One region of the Microbacterium sp. ZW T2_14 genome, then DNA from elsewhere that is predicted to be linked to it. Evidence: predicted binding sites of a transcription regulator. Region 1 holds the regulator's gene; the other holds the start of a gene.
What was found. The regulator LexA, encoded in region 1, represses DNA repair genes until DNA is damaged. The targets are predictions, from matches to a motif close to TCGAACANNTGTTCGA.
Positions count from the first base shown of each region.

Region 2: a site for LexA is predicted at 6,451-6,466, ahead of ACI3KY_RS14080 (DUF222 domain-containing protein). Genes of this name have one in related genera too.

Region 1 is NZ_JBJDRK010000012.1:30,564-38,844, reverse strand. It holds gene ACI3KY_RS06335 (S9 family peptidase) at 1-748, opposite strand, end outside; gene ACI3KY_RS06330 (methylenetetrahydrofolate reductase) at 1,041-2,003, shown strand; gene metE (5-methyltetrahydropteroyltriglutamate--homocysteine S-methyltransferase) at 2,095-4,428, shown strand; gene ACI3KY_RS06320 (hypothetical protein) at 4,425-5,945, opposite strand; gene lexA (transcriptional repressor LexA) at 6,050-6,730, opposite strand; gene ACI3KY_RS06310 (LysM peptidoglycan-binding domain-containing protein) at 7,125-7,526, shown strand; gene ACI3KY_RS06305 (histidinol-phosphate transaminase) at 7,596-8,281, shown strand, end outside.
Region 2 is NZ_JBJDRK010000041.1:1,923-10,203, reverse strand. It holds gene ACI3KY_RS14105 (methyltransferase domain-containing protein) at 1-125, opposite strand, end outside; gene ACI3KY_RS14100 (Glu/Leu/Phe/Val dehydrogenase dimerization domain-containing protein) at 319-1,404, shown strand; gene ACI3KY_RS14095 (AMP-binding protein) at 1,577-3,172, shown strand; gene ACI3KY_RS14090 (ZIP family metal transporter) at 3,379-4,176, shown strand; gene ACI3KY_RS14085 (MerR family transcriptional regulator) at 4,223-5,041, opposite strand; gene ACI3KY_RS14080 (DUF222 domain-containing protein) at 5,127-6,440, opposite strand; gene ACI3KY_RS14075 (glutamyl-tRNA reductase) at 6,795-8,051, opposite strand; gene hemE (uroporphyrinogen decarboxylase) at 8,069-8,281, shown strand, end outside.

The DNA.
Region 1 (8,281 bases):
AGAGGAGGTCGTCGTCGCCGACCCACACCGGCTGCAGGGGTGAATGGCGCTCGCCGGATGACGGGTCGCCTGCCACGGTCGTCCACTCCATGGCCTCGGTGCCGTCGAGTCGACCGACGCGCAGCTCGGCACTGTCCCAGGCCATGTTCGGGTGGTCCCAGGCGATCCAGGCGAGGTGCGTGCCGTCGGGTGAGAGGGCGGGGTGCGCGACGAAGTCGCTGCCGCCGGCGAGCGACGCGAGGCGTGCGGGATCCCGTTCCGCAGACCCGTCGAGCGGCACGTCCACGATGTCGCGCACGGGCGCGGCGCCGACTGTGTGGTCCTCGCGCACCGCCAGCAGCCGGCCGCGCTGCAGCGTCAGCCCGCCGTAGCGGACGTCGCCGGCATCGGGGGTCAGCGCGCGCGGCTCGTCGCCGGGGGGGAGCCGCCAGATGCGCTGGTCGGCCTTCTCCACGAAGTACAGCACGCCGTCGTCGTCGGCGGTCCATGAGCCGCCGCCGTATTCGTGCACGCGCGATCGTGCGCTCCACGGCGGCGGGAGAACATCGACGACGGCTCCGGAAGCCGCGCGCCGGCGCACCGCGGAACGGCCGCCCTCCTCGGCGACGGACTCGCCCCACCAGACCTCGGGCTGCTCGCTGCCGCCCACGAAACGGGCGCCCTCGAGCCGGGGAGAAGCGGCCGACACCTCCGTCGCCGCGATCGGAGAGGGCCAGCTGCCGTACGGGAGAACGTCGGGTGTCGTCACGGAGACCACGCTACGTCCAACCGCGCGCGTCGCGGGATCGAAACAGAAGGTCACAGGAGACCGCGCACGCACGGGCTCCGCTACCGTGGACCCATCGACGCCCGGTCGTCCGCGAGGACGCCCCCCGAAATCTGGGGGTTCCGGGCAGGAGCGACAGCCGAGCCCGGCACCCGCCCGCGAAGACACCCCTCCCGCCTCACGCATCGGAACCAGCGTGGCGGAAGCGAGGTGCCGCGGCCGCCCGGGTCTCCCGTTCGGCCGAGCCCGAGTCCGATCCCTGAGAAGCAGGCCCATGTCCATCGACCTGAGCACTCCTCCCGTGCCGATCTCGTTCGAGGTGTACCCGCCTCGATCCGATGCCGGTGTCGCGGCCCTCCACGAGACCATCCGCCACCTGGCCGCCGTCGACCCTCGATTCATCTCGGTCACCTACGGCGCAGGCGGCTCCACCGGCGGCCGGTCCCTCGAGCTCTTGACGCACATCCTGCGCGAGACCCACGTCGAGCCCCTCGCGCACCTCACCTGCGTGGGCAACACCTACGCGGGTGCCAACACGCTGATCCGGGAGTTCCTGGATGCCGGCATCACGAGCTTCCTCGCCCTGCGCGGCGACCCGCCGGCAGGGGCATCCGAGGACGACGCCTTCCTCGGCGATCTCGGCAGCGCGGCCGAACTCGTGCAGCTCATCGACCGGGTGCAGGCCGAGCGCGAGCCCTACACCGAGGCGCCGATCCCGGGGGTGCCGGGAGCCGTGCGCGTCGACAGACGGGCCCGCGTCGACATCGCCGTCGCGGCGTTCCCCAACGGCCACCCCCGCTCGCGCCACGCGTTCGAGGACATCGACGCGCTCCTCGCCAAGCAGGCGGCCGGAGCCACGCTTGCGATCACCCAGCTCTTCTTCCACGCCGACGACTACCTCGCCTTCGTGGCGCGTTCGCGCCAGGCCGGGGTCACGATCCCGATTCTTCCCGGCATCATGCCGATCACCTCCGGCGCACGGCTGCGGCGCGTGCTCGAGCTCAGCGGGGAAGCACTCCCGGCCGACCTTGCGATCGCGCTCGACGTGGAGCCCACCACCGAAGGGCAGCGCGACATCGGCATCGCGCACGCCGCGCGCCTCGCCCGCGAGGTCATCGACGGCGGCGCCCCCGGCATCCATCTCTACGCCTTCAACAACCACGAGACGGTCCTCGCGGTGCTCAGCGAGGCCGGCGTGCTCGTCCCGGCGACGCGAATGCCCCACACCGTCCACTGACCCGGACGCCGCCACCTGTCGGATGCCCCGGCAGTCTCTTCGGCGACCCCGAAACCCCCCACTCCGAGATGCACGAAGCGAAAGAGAGAGCATGATGACCGAACCCCGCATCACCTTGCCCCACGGCACGATCCTGGGCTATCCCCGGATCGGGCGCCGCCGCGAGCTCAAGCGCGCGGTGGAGGCGTACTGGACCGGCACGACCGACGCCGAGACCCTCGAGGAGACGGCGGCCGGACTGCGCCGCGCCACGCGCGAGCGCCTCGCGGAGCTCGGCCTCGGCCGCGACGACTCGTCGATCCCCGAGTCCTTCTCGTTCTACGACCAGGTCCACGACGCGGCGGTCGCCGTCGGCGTGCTGCCTGAGCGGTTCGCGGGCCTCCGCGGCGCGGACGGCGCGATCGGCCTCGATGCGTACTTCACCGCTGCGCGCGGTGCGGGCGAGGCGGCTCCCCTCGAGATGACGAAGTGGTTCGACACGAACTACCACTACCTCGTGCCCGAGATCGGCCCCGAGACCGCTTTCGCCCTCTCGAGCGACCGCTTCGCGCGCCAGGTGGCAGAAGCGAAGGCCGACGGATTCACCGTCCGTCCGGTGATCGTGGGCCCGGTGACACTCCTCGCCCTCGCGAAGGCGACGGATGCCGCTCCCTCGGGCTTCGATCCGCTCGACCGCCTCGACGACCTGCTGCCGGTCTACGCCGAGCTCCTCGCGAGCCTTCGGGTGGCCGGTGCGGAGTGGGTGCAGCTGGACGAGCCCGCCCTCGTGAGCGAGAGCCTGCCCGCGAGTCCGGCCGCCGTGGCGGATGCCGCCGCTCGCGCGTACGCGGTGCTCGGCGGCGCGGCCGACCGGCCCGCGATCCTCGTCGCCGCCGGCTACGCGCAGCTGTCGGACGAGGCGTGGGCGGCGCTCGCCGCGGCGCCGATCGAGGCCATCGCCGTCGACCTCACGCGGGGCGCCGTTCCGGCCCCGGTCGAAGGGCTGGCAGACAAGACCCTCGTCGGAGGTGCTGTCGACGGCCGCAACGTGTGGCGCGGAGATCTGGAGGCGGCCTGGACCTCGCTCGAGGCGCTGCGGGCGCTGGGAGCCGGCGCCGTCACCGCCGGGACCTCGACCTCGCTGCAGCATGTGCCGCACGACGTCGAGGACGAGACGACCCTCGAGCCGCGGCTGGCGACGTGGCTGGCGTTCGCCGACCAGAAGGTCGCGCAGGTCGCGACCCTCGCTCGCGGCCTGGTGCACGGGCGGCCGGCCATCGCGGACGCGCTGGCCGAGGCATCCGCCGCTCTCGCCGACCGGCGCGGTGCGCCCGGTGTGCGAGACGGTCTCGTCCGGGAGCGGGCCTCAGCGCTCGGCGCGGAGGACTTCGCCCGCGGAGACTACGACGAGCGCGTCGCTGCGCAGGAGATCGAGCTGGCACTTCCGGTGCTGCCCACGACCACGATCGGATCGTTTCCCCAGACCGGTGACATCCGGCGCGCCCGTGCGCGTCACGGCCGCGGCGAGCTCAGCGCCGACGAGTACGAGAGCTTCCTGCGCGACGAGATCGCGCAGGTGGTGACGCTGCAGGAGGACATCGGCCTCGACGTCCTCGTGCACGGGGAGGCCGAGCGCAACGACATGGTGCAGTACTTCGCGGAGAACCTCGAAGGCTTCGCGGTCACCGAGAACGGCTGGGTGCAGTCCTACGGCTCGCGGGCGACCCGGCCGTCGATCCTGTGGGGCGACGTCGCGCGTCCCGGGGCGATCACCGTGGCGTGGTCCGCCTTCGCGCAGTCGCTGACGGACAAGCCGATGAAGGGGATGCTGACCGGTCCGGTGACGATCCTCGCGTGGTCGTTCGTCCGCGACGACCAGCCGCTGGGGGAGACGGCGAACCAGGTGGCGCTCGCGCTCCGCGACGAGATCGCCGATCTCGAAGGGGCGGGCATCCGCGTCGTCCAGGTCGACGAGCCGGCGCTGCGCGAGCTCCTGCCGCTCAAGCGCGCCGACCAGCCCGCCTACCTGGAGTGGTCGGTCGGCTCGTTCCGCCTCGCGACCGCCGGCGCGGCGCCGGCCACGCAGGTGCACACGCACCTCTGCTACTCGGAGTTCGACGTGGTGATCGACGCGATCGCGGCCCTGGATGCCGACGTCACCTCGATCGAGGCCGCGCGCAGCCGCGGCGAGGTGATCGGCGACATCGCGACGTCCGGCTTCGCCGCCGGCATCGGACCGGGCGTGTACGACATCCACTCGCCGCGGGTGCCGTCGGTCGACGAGATCACCGAGCTCCTCGACCGCACGGTCGCCGAACTGCCGCTGCGCCGCGTCTGGGTCAACCCGGACTGCGGGCTGAAGACCCGGGGATACGACGAGACCGTGGCGTCGCTCAAGAACCTCGTCGCGGCGACGCAGGCGGTGCGGGCGAGCGTTCCCGCTTAGCGCCGCTTCTTCGTGGCGGATGCCGCGGCCGCTTCGGTCGCGGCATCCGTCTCGATCACGAGCGTGTCCGCGTCGGCGTCGACCGTATCCGCGTCGACGATCACGACGGTGTCCGCGTCGGCGTCCACAGCAGGCTCGTCCGGGATTGCTGCCTCGGCCGTGGCTGCCGCCTCTGCCGCCGCGGCGGCTTCTTCCGGGCGGCGCTGGAGCAGCTCGAACACCCACCACACGACGAGCCACACGACGAGCACGAGGAATACCTCGCCGACCGAGAGCGGGCGCAGCAGCATCAGCCACACGATGGCCAGGGCACCGAGCACGATCCGCACCAGGATGCGCTGGTTGTGCAGCCACGTGCCGAAACGCCCCGTGTCGACACCGCGCTTGAGCAGAGCGCCCCGCACGCCCGCGTTGACGGATGCGACGCCGCTGCGCGTGGCCCGCGCACCGCGCCAGCGGCCCGACATCCAGGCGATGACGGCGATCACGATGCCGAGCAGAGTGAGCACCACCGCCGTGTCGCGCATCGCAGTGGTCACCTGCTCGTACATGGCTGCGAGCGCACCGGCCGGAACACCGAGGCTCGGCGCGCTGAGCGCGAGGATCGACCCGCCGATGCCCAGGCCGATCGCCAGCACGCCGGCACCGAGTGCGATGCCGGCACCTGTGCCGAGGACGGCCGTGGATCGCCGCCGTGCGATGAGGATGCCGGCCAGGAACAGCACCAGCGCGATGATCGGCGTCCACCAGCCGGCGGCGACGGCGAGGTTGTAGACGGTGCCCACCACGGTCAGAGCGTCGCTCTGCGCGACCACGATCGTCTTGTCGATGACCGGGATGGACTCGGCGAACCCGATTCCGCGGTCGACGAGACGCTTCTTGACCTCTTCGATGATCGGCGCCAGCTGGATGCCGACCTCGCCGTTCGCTTCGATCACCACCGCCCCCGACGACGTGCCGCCGGCCGCTACGGCCTCGAGCGACCGGTGGCTCGCGCGCAGTGCCGTCTCCCAGACATCGGCGAAGGCATCGGATTCCACCAGTCGCGTGACCGTGGTGTCGACGAGGTTCTGCAGTCCCTGCGCAGCGGGCGCGCGAAGCAGGTCGAGTGCGGCAAGAGCGCGCGGCGGCAGGTCGAGCTGCTGGATGCCGTCGAACAGGTCGTTGGTGAGGGTCTCGAGGTTGAGGGAGTCCTCGATGGCCACGGTGACCTGGTCGGCGACCATCGCCTGCACCTGCGGGTCTTCCGCGAGAGGCGCGAATGTCTCGACGAACCGCGTCTCGTCGACGAGCTCGACGCGCGCCCATGAGGCCACGATGGAGACCGGCACCAGGATGGTCGCGATGACGATGCACAGCGCCGACAGGAACGCGCGCCACCGGCTGCCCTGGGGTTTGTCCGTGGGGGCGGGGGCGGGAGGCAGCGTCTCGGCGCGCAGGCGGGCGTTCTCGGCTTCGAGGGCGTCGAGACGCGCGCGGAGCGCTGCGCTCTCGTCCGCGGCGGTGAGGTCGGTCATTCCCCCCTTATAGCGCCTGCTGGGGACGCGCCGCCAGTCACCTCACGATTCGGCGGCGAACTCGGGATCGGCCGCCGCTGGCCCGAAGACCGCCGCGGGCCGGCTCACACCGCGCGCAGCACGGCCACGACCTTGCCGAGCACTGTCGCCTGGTCGCCCAGGATCGGCTCGAATGCCGAGTTGCGGGGGAGCAGCCACGTATGGCCGTCACGCTGACGGAACGTCTTGACCGTCGCCTCGCCGTCCAGCATGGCCGCGACGATCTCGCCGTTGTCGGCCGTCGCCTGCGAGCGCACGACAACCCAGTCGCCGTCGCAGATGGCGGCGTCGATCATCGACTCGCCCGAGACCTTGAGCATGAACAGATCGCCCTTGCCCACCAGCTGGCGGGGGAGCGGGAAGATCTCCTCGACCTGCTGCTCGGCGGTGATGGGAACGCCTGCGGCGATGCGGCCGACCAGCGGGACCAGCGCCGCGTCGCCGACGGAGGGCGCGGTGTCCGCGGGACTCTCGGTCGCCGTGCCCGGCAGATCGATCAGGACTTCCATCGCCCGCGTCTTGCCGGCGTCCCGCCGCAGATAGCCGCTCAGCTCCAGCTGGTTGAGCTGATGAGTGACGCTGGACAGCGACTTCAGGCCGACGGCATCGCCGATCTCTCGCATGCTGGGCGGATACCCGTGGCGTGCGATCGACCGCTGGATCACCTCGAGGATCGCCAACTGTTTGTCGCTCAGGCTCTTGCGCCGACGAGTCTGGGGCTTCTCGCGCCCGGCCGCGTCGCTCATCTTCCGGCTCCGTCCTGCGCTCGGCGAGGAGCGCTGTTTCTTCGAATGTCGGAGGCCCGTGGTGGGGTTCTCGTATCGAAACCGTATCCGGCTCGCGCGCTTCTGGGGAACAACCCGGCCGCGTGTCGCGTTCGAGAGATCGTCGCCCGGATCCGGTATTGACATCGTACAGTCTCGAAGATAGCTTCGGAAGAGAGGTTCGCATTCATCGCTCCCGGCCGAGCGATGAATGCGAATCTCTCCCCATCGGGAGGAGCCCAGCATGACCGCGATCCACTTCACGACGTCCGTCCCCTCGCCGGCACGCGCCGCGCGCCTGGCGGCACAGCGTGTGCAGGGCGCCGCACGGCGGGTTCCGGCGAACGCCACGGTCGAGGTGAATGGCACGGTCGAGCTGAATGGCGCGGTCAGGAATGGCAGCGTCGAGCCCCGCTTTGTCGGGGGCACCGCTCGGCCCACCCGCCTGCGCCTCACCGTGCGCGGCCGGCGGGTGCTCGCCGCGCTGGCCGCCCTCCCCGCGGTGATCGCTCTGAGCGCAGCGGTGATCGGCGGCGGGGCGGCACTCGCCACCCGTGACGCCGGCGCGCCGGCAGGTTCCTTCCACACGGTGACGGTGGCCGCGGGAGACTCGCTCTGGAGCATCGCCGAAGAGATCGCGCCCGACCGTGATCCCCGCGACGTCGTCGACGAGCTCGTGCGCCTGAACGCCCTCGACAGCGTCGTCGTTCGGGCCGGGCAGAACCTCGCGATCCCCACCGGGGCAGACCGGGGTGAGGCGCCCGACGACGGGCGCTGAGTCCCGCCTCTCGGTGGACGGAGTCTCGCGTCGTCACGCGGCGGAACCCTCCCCTCCTACGGGCCTAGCATGGGAGAGGTGAGTGCACGTCTCGAAGACCTCCCCTTGCGCGCCGACCTCCGCGGTCAGAAGCCATACGGCGCCCCGCAGGCTCCCCTTCCGGTGGCGCTGAACGTCAACGAGAACACCCATCCCGTTCCGGCAGAGGTCGCGGACGACATCCTCGACTCGATCGCGCGGGCGCTCAGCGACGTGAATCGGTATCCCGACCGCGAATTCACCGCGCTGCGCGAGGGCTTCGCCGACTACCTGGGTCACGGCCTCACGCGCGACGAGATCTGGGCGGCGAACGGCTCGAACGAGGTGCTCCAGCACATCCTGCAGGCCTTCGCAGGACCCGGACGCACGGCGTTCGGCTTCGCGCCCACCTACTCGATGTACCCGCTGCTCACCCGCGGCACCGGCGCCGAGTGGATCTCCGGCACCCGCGCCGAGGACTACTCCGTGACCGCCGACGATGCGGCCGCCCAGATCGCGGACGCATCGCCCGACGTGGTGTTCCTGTGCTCGCCGAACAACCCGACCGGCACCCCGCTCGGGCTCGATGTGGTCCAAGCCGCGTATGACGCGACGGACGGCATCGTGATCGTCGACGAGGCCTACTTCGAGTTCGCCCCGCACGACGAGCGTTCGGCGCTGACGCTGCTGCCGGGGCGGGAACGCCTCGTCGTCTCGCGCACGATGAGCAAGGCGTT
Region 2 (8,281 bases), on a different contig from region 1:
ACGTCGAGTACGGAGAGCCCGGGACGCAGGTGCGGCAGGAGATAGGCGGCGGAGTTCTCGGCAGTGCGCCAGCGGTGCGACCGCAGGACGCTCTCATGATGACCGTGGGTGTAGGCATCCGGCATCCATCGATGCTATCGATTGCGCGCACTCTGGTGACGCATGCGCAGGCTTCTCCCCCTACAGGTCGCAATCTGCGCACTCGCCGACGCCACACTTGAACAATCCGGCGAACCGGTGTGCAATGGGAGGTGGATGCCGCAACGCCGCGCCATCCGCAGCGCACCGCCCACGAGGCCCGCCGAAGGAAGTATCGCGATGATGCACACTGTGCCCACTCTGCCCCTGCCCGATTTCGCACACGAGCGGGTGGAGGTGATCACCGGACGGCGCAGCGGCCTCTTCCTCACCGTCGCGCTGCACTCGTCCGCACTCGGCTCGGCTCTCGGCGGCGCGCGGCTCTGGACGTATCCGCACTGGAGCGACGCCCTCGGCGACGCGCTGCGGCTGTCGGCTGCCATGACGCTCAAGAACGCCGCGGCCGGCCTCGACGCGGGTGGCGGCAAGTCCGTGATCGCCCTGCCGCCGGGCACGACGCTCGACGCCGATCGTCGGCGCGCCGCCTTCCTCGACCTCGGCGACGCCGTCGAGTCTCTGCACGGCCTGTACCGGACCGCCGAAGACGTCGGCTCGACGACCGACGACATGCTCGTCGTCAGCGAGCGCACCGAGCACGTGGTCGGGCTGCCCGATGCGGTCGGCGGCTCGGGCGAGCCCGCGGGCCCCACGAGTCTCGGCGTCTATGAGGCCCTGCGCGCGACGCTCGAGCGCGTCGCCGGCACCGCCGATGTGGCGGGCCGTCGCATCACGATCTCGGGTCTCGGCCAGGTGGGCAGCCGTCTCGCGGTCCGCCTCTCCGCGGAGGGTGCGCGCCTGACCGTGACCGACGTGAACCCGGCCAAGCGCGACCTCGCGGCAGAGCTGGGCGCCGACTGGGTCAGCCCCGGCGAGGAGCACCTGGCGCCGGCCGATGTGTTCGTGCCCGCCGGCATCGGCGGCCTCCTCACCGACGAGGTCATCGACGCGCTCGACGCGAAGGCCGTGTGCGGACCCGCCAACAACCCACTGGCCGATCACAGCGGCGCCCAGCGACTCGCCGGTCGCGGCATCCTGTACGCCCCTGACTTCGTCGTCAACGCGGGCGGTGTGATCTACCTCGATCTCGAGGCGAAGCAGCTCGGCACCCGTGCCGAGATCATGGACCGGGTCGCGCAGATCGGCGACACCGTGCGCCGGATCTTCGACGCCGCCGAGTCGCGGGGAGTGACCCCGCTCGAGGCCGCCGAGGGTCTCGCCGCCGAGCGGCTCGCCGCCGGCGGTCGTCAGCCCGCGCTCGCCCACTGACGGCGGTGACGCCCGGCCGGGACTGACACTGCGTTCCACCGTTGACGGAATCGCGTGCCAGGATCCGCGATCGGGGTGGCATGATGGTCGCACGGCGTCGCGAGGGTGCGGCGACCGGCCGTCCGCGCCACCCCGATCAGAGATCCGCGCCACCCCGATCAAAGGAGATCCGGTGTTCACCAGCCCTCGTCCCGATGTCGAGATCCCCGAACTGAGCATCTACGACTACCTCTTCGCGAGCCTGACCGACGAGGATCTCGGGCGGGTCGCGCTCATCGACCCCGCCACCGGCGCCGAGACGACCTACGGCGCTCTCCGCGGGCAGATCGACCTGTTCGCGGGAGCTCTCGCTGCACGCGGCGTGGGCCTCGATACCGTGCTCGGGCTGCTGTGCCCGAATGTGCCGGCGTTCGCGACGGTGTTCCACGGCATTCTCCGGGCGGGTGCGACGGTCACGACCGTGAATTCGCTCTACACCGCCGGCGAGATCGAGAAGCAACTGCGGGATGCCGGGGCGACCTGGCTCATCACGGTCAGTCCGCTGCTCCCCCAGGCGTCGACCGCTGCCGAGGCCGTCGGCATCCCCCACGACCGCGTCATCGTGCTCGACGGAGCGTCCGGGCATCCGAATCTCCGCGAGCTGCTCTCCGAGGGCGCCACGGCGCCGGAGGTCTCGTTCGACCCCGCGACCCACGTCGCGGTGCTGCCCTATTCGTCGGGCACGACCGGCGTGCCGAAGGGCGTGATGCTCTCGCATCGCAACCTCGTCGCGAACGTGGCGCAGTGCGTGCCCAATATGAACCTCGAGCCGACCGATCGTGTGCTCGCGGTGCTGCCGTTCTTCCATATCTACGGCATGACGGTGCTGCTGAACCTCGCCCTGCGCAAGCGCGCGAGCCTTGTCACGATGCCGAAGTTCGACCTCGTGGAGTTCTTGACGAACATCCAGAAGTACCAGTGCACGTACCTGTACATCGCTCCCCCGATCGCGGTGGCTCTCGCCAAGCACCCGATCGTCGACCAGTTCGACATCTCGAGCGTGCACACGGTGTTCTCGGGCGCGGCACCGCTCGACGGCGAGACCGCCGACATCGCCGGCCGGCGGATCCACGCACGCATGCTGCAGGGCTACGGCATGAGCGAGCTGAGCCCCGTCTCGCACGCGATGTACTACGGCCGCGACGACGAGCCGGTCAGCTCCGTCGGTGGAATGCTGCCCAACACGCTCAACAAGCTCGTCGACACCGAGACCGGCGAAGAGATCACCGAGGTCGGCCCCGATGGCGTCACAAAGCCGGGCGAGCTGTGGGTCAAGGGGCCGAACGTCATGCTCGGCTACCTGAACCAGCCCGAGGCGACAGCCGAGACGCTCGATGCCGACGGCTTCCTCCACACCGGCGACATCGCCGTGTACCACGAGGGCGGGTACTTCTCGATCGTCGACCGGGTCAAGGAGCTCATCAAGTACAAGGGCTATCAGATCGCACCGGCCGAGCTCGAGGCGTTGCTGCTGAGTCATCCGAAGGTGATGGATGCCGCGGTCATCGGCGTGCTCGACGACGACAAGCAGGAGATCCCGAAGGCCTTCATCGTGCCCGCGCCGGAATCCGGGCTCACCGAGGACGAGGTCATGACCTTCGTCGCGGAGCAGGTCGCCCCGCACAAGAAGGTGCGTCGCGTCGAGTTCATCGAGGCGATCCCCAAGTCGACCGCCGGCAAGATCCTTCGCAAGGATCTCCGCGCCCGCGAGGCCGCCGCCACGGTCTGAGCGCCCGCGGGATCACGGGCCCGCGGATGGACGCGTTCCGCCTGGGCCCGTGATCGCGCGTGGTTCGCCCTCTCCGCTTCCGCTCCCGGCCGTTGAGCGAGCGAGCGCCCGCCAGCCAGACGAAACGCCTCGCTCGCTCGGCCACCCCGGCGTGCCTCTCGTCGCACCTCCCCCCGCCAGACGACCCCGGCCACTAGGTTGGCGCCATGGATGGCGTCTGGCTCGCCGCGCTGAGCGGCCTCATCGGCGGCGGAGCGCTGCTCCTCGGCGCGGCCGTCGCCTGGTTCGTCGCGATCCCGCAGCGGGTCGTCGCGGGCATCATGGCGCTCGGCGCCGGTGTGCTGATCTCGACGCTGGCCTTCGAACTGGTCGAACAGGCCGCCGAGGACGGCGGGCTGGTGCCGACGACGGTCGGCTTCCTGGGCGGCGCGATCCTCTACATCGTCGCGGATCAGCTGATCTCTCGCCCGCGCTCGGCGCGGGTCCCCTCGGCGCGCGCGGCCGGACAGGATGCCGCCCCCGCCGATCCGCCGGCGAACATCGTGGCGCGGCGTGCGGCGGGGGCCGCGGGCAGTGCGGGCGTCGTGATCGCGGTCGGTGCGCTGATCGACGGCATCCCGGAGTCGATCGTGATGGGTCTGTCGGTGCTGGAGGGTGGGATCAGCATCCCCATCGTGGCCGCCATCGCGATCAGCAACATCCCCGAGGGGCTCGGATCGACGGCCGCCCTCAAGCGCGGGGGCAGGAGCGGACGCTATGTCGCGGTGCTGTGGATCGGCATCGCCATGGTCACGGTCGTGGCGGCGGTCGTCGGCTACGTCGCGTTCCAATCGGCTCCGCCGAGCCTCATCGCGCTGATCACGACGATCGCCGCCGGCGGGCTGCTCGCCATGGTGTGCAACACGATGATCCCAGAGGCGTTCGACGAGCAGCACGCCCTCACCGGGCTGTGGGCGACGATCGGCTTTCTCGGCGCGTTCCTGCTGCACGAGCTGGCCGGCTGACCCCTCCCTGCGACCAGCGACGGGTCAGCCTCGTCGGCCGGGAGCTTCAGTCCTTCTCGACGGGGACGATGAGGTCGGTGACCCACTCCGACTGATCGAGCCCGGGGCCGGCCTCGACGTACACCTCGCGTGTGGGGCCGACGATGCGGTAGCCGTCCTCGACGACCTGGCTCATCAGCGTCATCCACGACCTGCCGATGCTCGGCATGTCTCCGTGGTGCGTGAGGACGCCGGCTGTCGGGATGTGAGGCAGTTCGACCACGTCGTATCCCTCGCCCGGGACCGGCTCGGGGTCGGCCGTGAAGCTCACGTGCACCGAGAGCTCCTCGGAGTCCGGCACGGTCTCGTACCAGAACACGCCGGGCTCACGCGGAGCACGGCCCGCGGCACCGAGTGCCCGATCGAGGCGTTCCAGCAGGGGGTCGATCACGGGCGAGACGTTCTCGGGTCCCATCCCCGGTGCGCGCCCACCGACGGCGTAGACGGTGACGGGTGCGACCGGACGGTATTCGACAGCGGACATGGCGTTTCCTTCCAGGGTGCGAAGACGTTCGTCGATGTGGGCGAGCCGGTCCTGATCCGCGGCGATCGAAGCCTCGAGCTGCGCACGGCGCTGCTGCAGCGCCTCGCGCATGGCGGCGGATCGATCGGGGGCGGACAGGACATCGCCGATCACATCGAGACCGCAGCCGAGCTCGCGCAGTTCGACGAGTCGCAGCAGGTCGGCCAGCTGCGCGTCGGCGTAGTGGCGGTAGCCGGTGCGATCGTCGACGTGCGCGGGAGGCAGGATGCCGATCGCGTCGTAGTGACGCAGCATGCGTACGCTCACCCGCCCGATCGCGGCGAAGTCTCCGATGGTGTACATGGTGGAGTCCACGTTCGGCCCTGACACAGTGTGAGAGTCAACCAGAAGACCGAGAAATGCGACAGACTGCGGGGTCCCGGTCTCCTCAGAACGGCGCGCTGCTCGCGTCGCCTGCGCGGTCGCTGCGGAACACCGGAACCTTGCGTTCGGGCTGCACCACGTAGCGCCGCCCGGTGGGTGAGATCCACTCGAGAGCGCCGCCGGATCCTGGAACCTGCGTGACGACCCAATCGGTGTTGTCCTTGACGAGGTGGTGGCCTTTGCACAACGGGGCGTGGTTCTCGAGCGCCGTCTCGCCCTGGTCTGCCCACCTGATCTGATGGTCGACCTCGCACCGGGATGCCGGCACCCCGCAGCCAGGACCCATGCATCGATCCGCTCGCCATTTCACGAGCTTCTGTAGCGCGGCCGGCGGAGTGTACCGGTCCCGGCCGACGGACAGGACGACGGCTGTCTCCGGATGCGTGAGCACTCGCATCCACTTCGCCTCGCCGCCGCAGAGTTCCCTGGCACGCGACAGCGGAACCGGCCCGACCCCTTCGACCACCGGCGGGTCACCGGCCGCCGCAGCCTCGTCGTCGAGCAGCGACAGCACCGGCACGGTCACGACAACCGCGGCCCTGATGCCCGATGCCGTGGCCGGATGGTGCGCGGTCGTGCCGTCGATGAGAAGGTCGGCGACGACGTCGGCGCGGATCTGATCGAGTGTCCGCGTCTCGCCCGGCGACTTCTTGATCGCCTTCGCCATCGCCGTCGCGCGACCGAAGATGGCGTGCAGCTCGACCTGCGGACCATGCAGCATCAGGAGACCCATGCCGTCGGCGCCGGATTCGACGACCACCCGACGACCACCGAGCGCCGCGGCGTGACGCTCTTCGAGAGTCCTGCTCTCGAGCCGCGCGATGAGGTCGCGGAGGCCGCGCCGGAATGTTCCGACCGGCTCCGCCTCGGCGAGCGCGACAGCGCGCTCGACGACGTCGGCTCGCAGCTCGGGCGTGACCTGATCCACGAGGTCTATGAAGATCTCGGCGTGCTTCTCGGTGATGCGCGCGCCCGACAGTGCATCCAGGGCACTCGGATAGCGGTTGACCAGAGCATCGGCCTGCATGAGCAGGCGCCCTGCCGCGTACTCGGTGATGCGCATTCCCGCCGAGAGCTCGAGCCGGATGGATCGCTCCGCCATCTCGACCGCGCCCGCCCCTCTCCCGACGATCGGCGAGAGTGCCTCATGCCGCATCGCCTCGATTCTGCGGAGCCGTTCAGCGGCGAACACCGCGAGCATCGTGGCGGACTCGAGCACCAAGTCGACGGCATCCGGCACAGGCGGCAGGAACTCATCATCGCCGCCGTCGGCGCATCCCGACCCCTGGGGACCGGGATGCGGCGCGGAATGTCTCATACCTCAAGCGTAGAACATATCTTCGATATGTCACAAGCAGTTTCCGTCGAATGTGCCCCCTGCCGGCTCCGCCAATCTGTCCTCTTCTTGCGTCACCGCGAGTTTCGCGCGAAGAAGTTGCCGCCGCTTGCGCAACCCGCACTCACGTCGCCGTCCCTCGTCCCTTTGGGTTGACTTGCCTCGTTGTACGCGACACGCCCGGCGTGTCGTACATATGCGGCAAGTCAACGAATACGCGGGGCGGGGCACAGCGGGGAACGCAGCGCGGATGCGCCATGCGGCGAGGAACGCAGCGCCGACCGCGCGGAACGCAACGCGCGGTCGTGACAGAACGCCCGCGGGCGTCGGGATCCCCTACGCGGTTTCCCAGAGGTCGTCGTCGGCGGCGGTGTCGACGGCGCCGGGAGCGTCGATCGACAGACCGTGCAGCAGCTCGAGCGCCGCGCGGACCTCATCGATGCGCCCCTCGACCGTGAGCTCCCGAATGCGCACGGACGGCTGGTGCAGCAGGACGCCGGCGAGGTGCCGCAGCGCCGCCTCGACCTCGTCGCCGGCACCGCGCGAGCGCGCCCGCACGATCTCATCGTCGAGCGTCTTCAGCACCTCGGTGCGCAATGCCGTGATGGCCGGCCCGGCGAGCCGGTCGGCGTGGAACTCGGTCGCCGCGTCTCCGACGATCGCGCGGGCGTCGGCGTGCGCGCTGAACTCCTGGAGCGGTGCGTGCAGCCGGATGGTCTCGAGGTCGAGCAGCTCGACACCGGCGACCAACCCGACGGCGGGGTCGACGTTGCGGGGCAGTCCGAGGTCGATCACGAGCACCCGGCGCCCCGGAACGAACGCGTCGGCGTGCACCACCGCGTCGGCGGTGCAGGTGATGACCACATCCGCCTGGGCGGCCGCAGCGGCGAAGTCCGAGACCGGGATGAGCCCGTGCTGCGTCGCGAACGCGTGCGCGCGACCTGACGGAGAGAAGACGTGGATGTCGCCGGCGCCGCGAGCGCGCAGCGCATCGACGGTGCGCTGCGCATAGCGACCGGTGCCGACCAGCACGACGCGCGCGGCGGCCCAGTCGGCGACGCGGCTCGAAGCGAGTTCGAGGGCGAGGCGCACAAGCGAACGGTGCGCACCGCGCAGCTGCGTGCGGTTGCGCACGCCGCGGCTGGTGTGGGTCGCTTTCTGGAACAGGCGCTCGAGCTCGCTGCTGGTCATGCCGTCGGCGCGAGCGGCGTCGAGAGCGCGGCGCACCTGGCCCGAGATCTCGTCTTCGCCGACGACCATCGACTCCAGTCCGCTGGTGACGGCGAATAGGTGGGCTGCAGCATCCGCTCCCTGATGCACCGCGACCGACGCACGCAGCAGATCGACCGGAACATCGGATGCCGCGGCCATCGCTTCGACGACCGACTCCACTGCGACGGCCTCGCCGCCGGTGAGCGGCTCGTCGATGTCGAGATACGCCTCGAACCGGTTGCACGTCGCGAGCACGACCGCGCCGGAAACGAAGAGCTCGTCATCCACGAGAGCGCGCGTCGCCGTGGGCGCTCCCACAGAGAGACGCTCCAAGATGTCGAGGCTCGCGTTCCGATGGTTCGCGGTCAGACAGAGGAGCACAGACCTAATCTTAACGTGTGTCGTTGCATGACTCTCACCCTTCCGTCCTTCAGAGAAACCATCCCCCCGCGCTGATACGCGCGTATCGGGGTGATCGTCCGACCCGGACGCCGGTGTGGTTCATGCGCCAGGCGGGGCGCTCCCTCCCCGAGTACCGCGAGCTGCGCGTGGGCACCGACATGCTCGACGCGTGTCTGAACCCCGAACTGGCCAGCGAGATCACGCTGCAG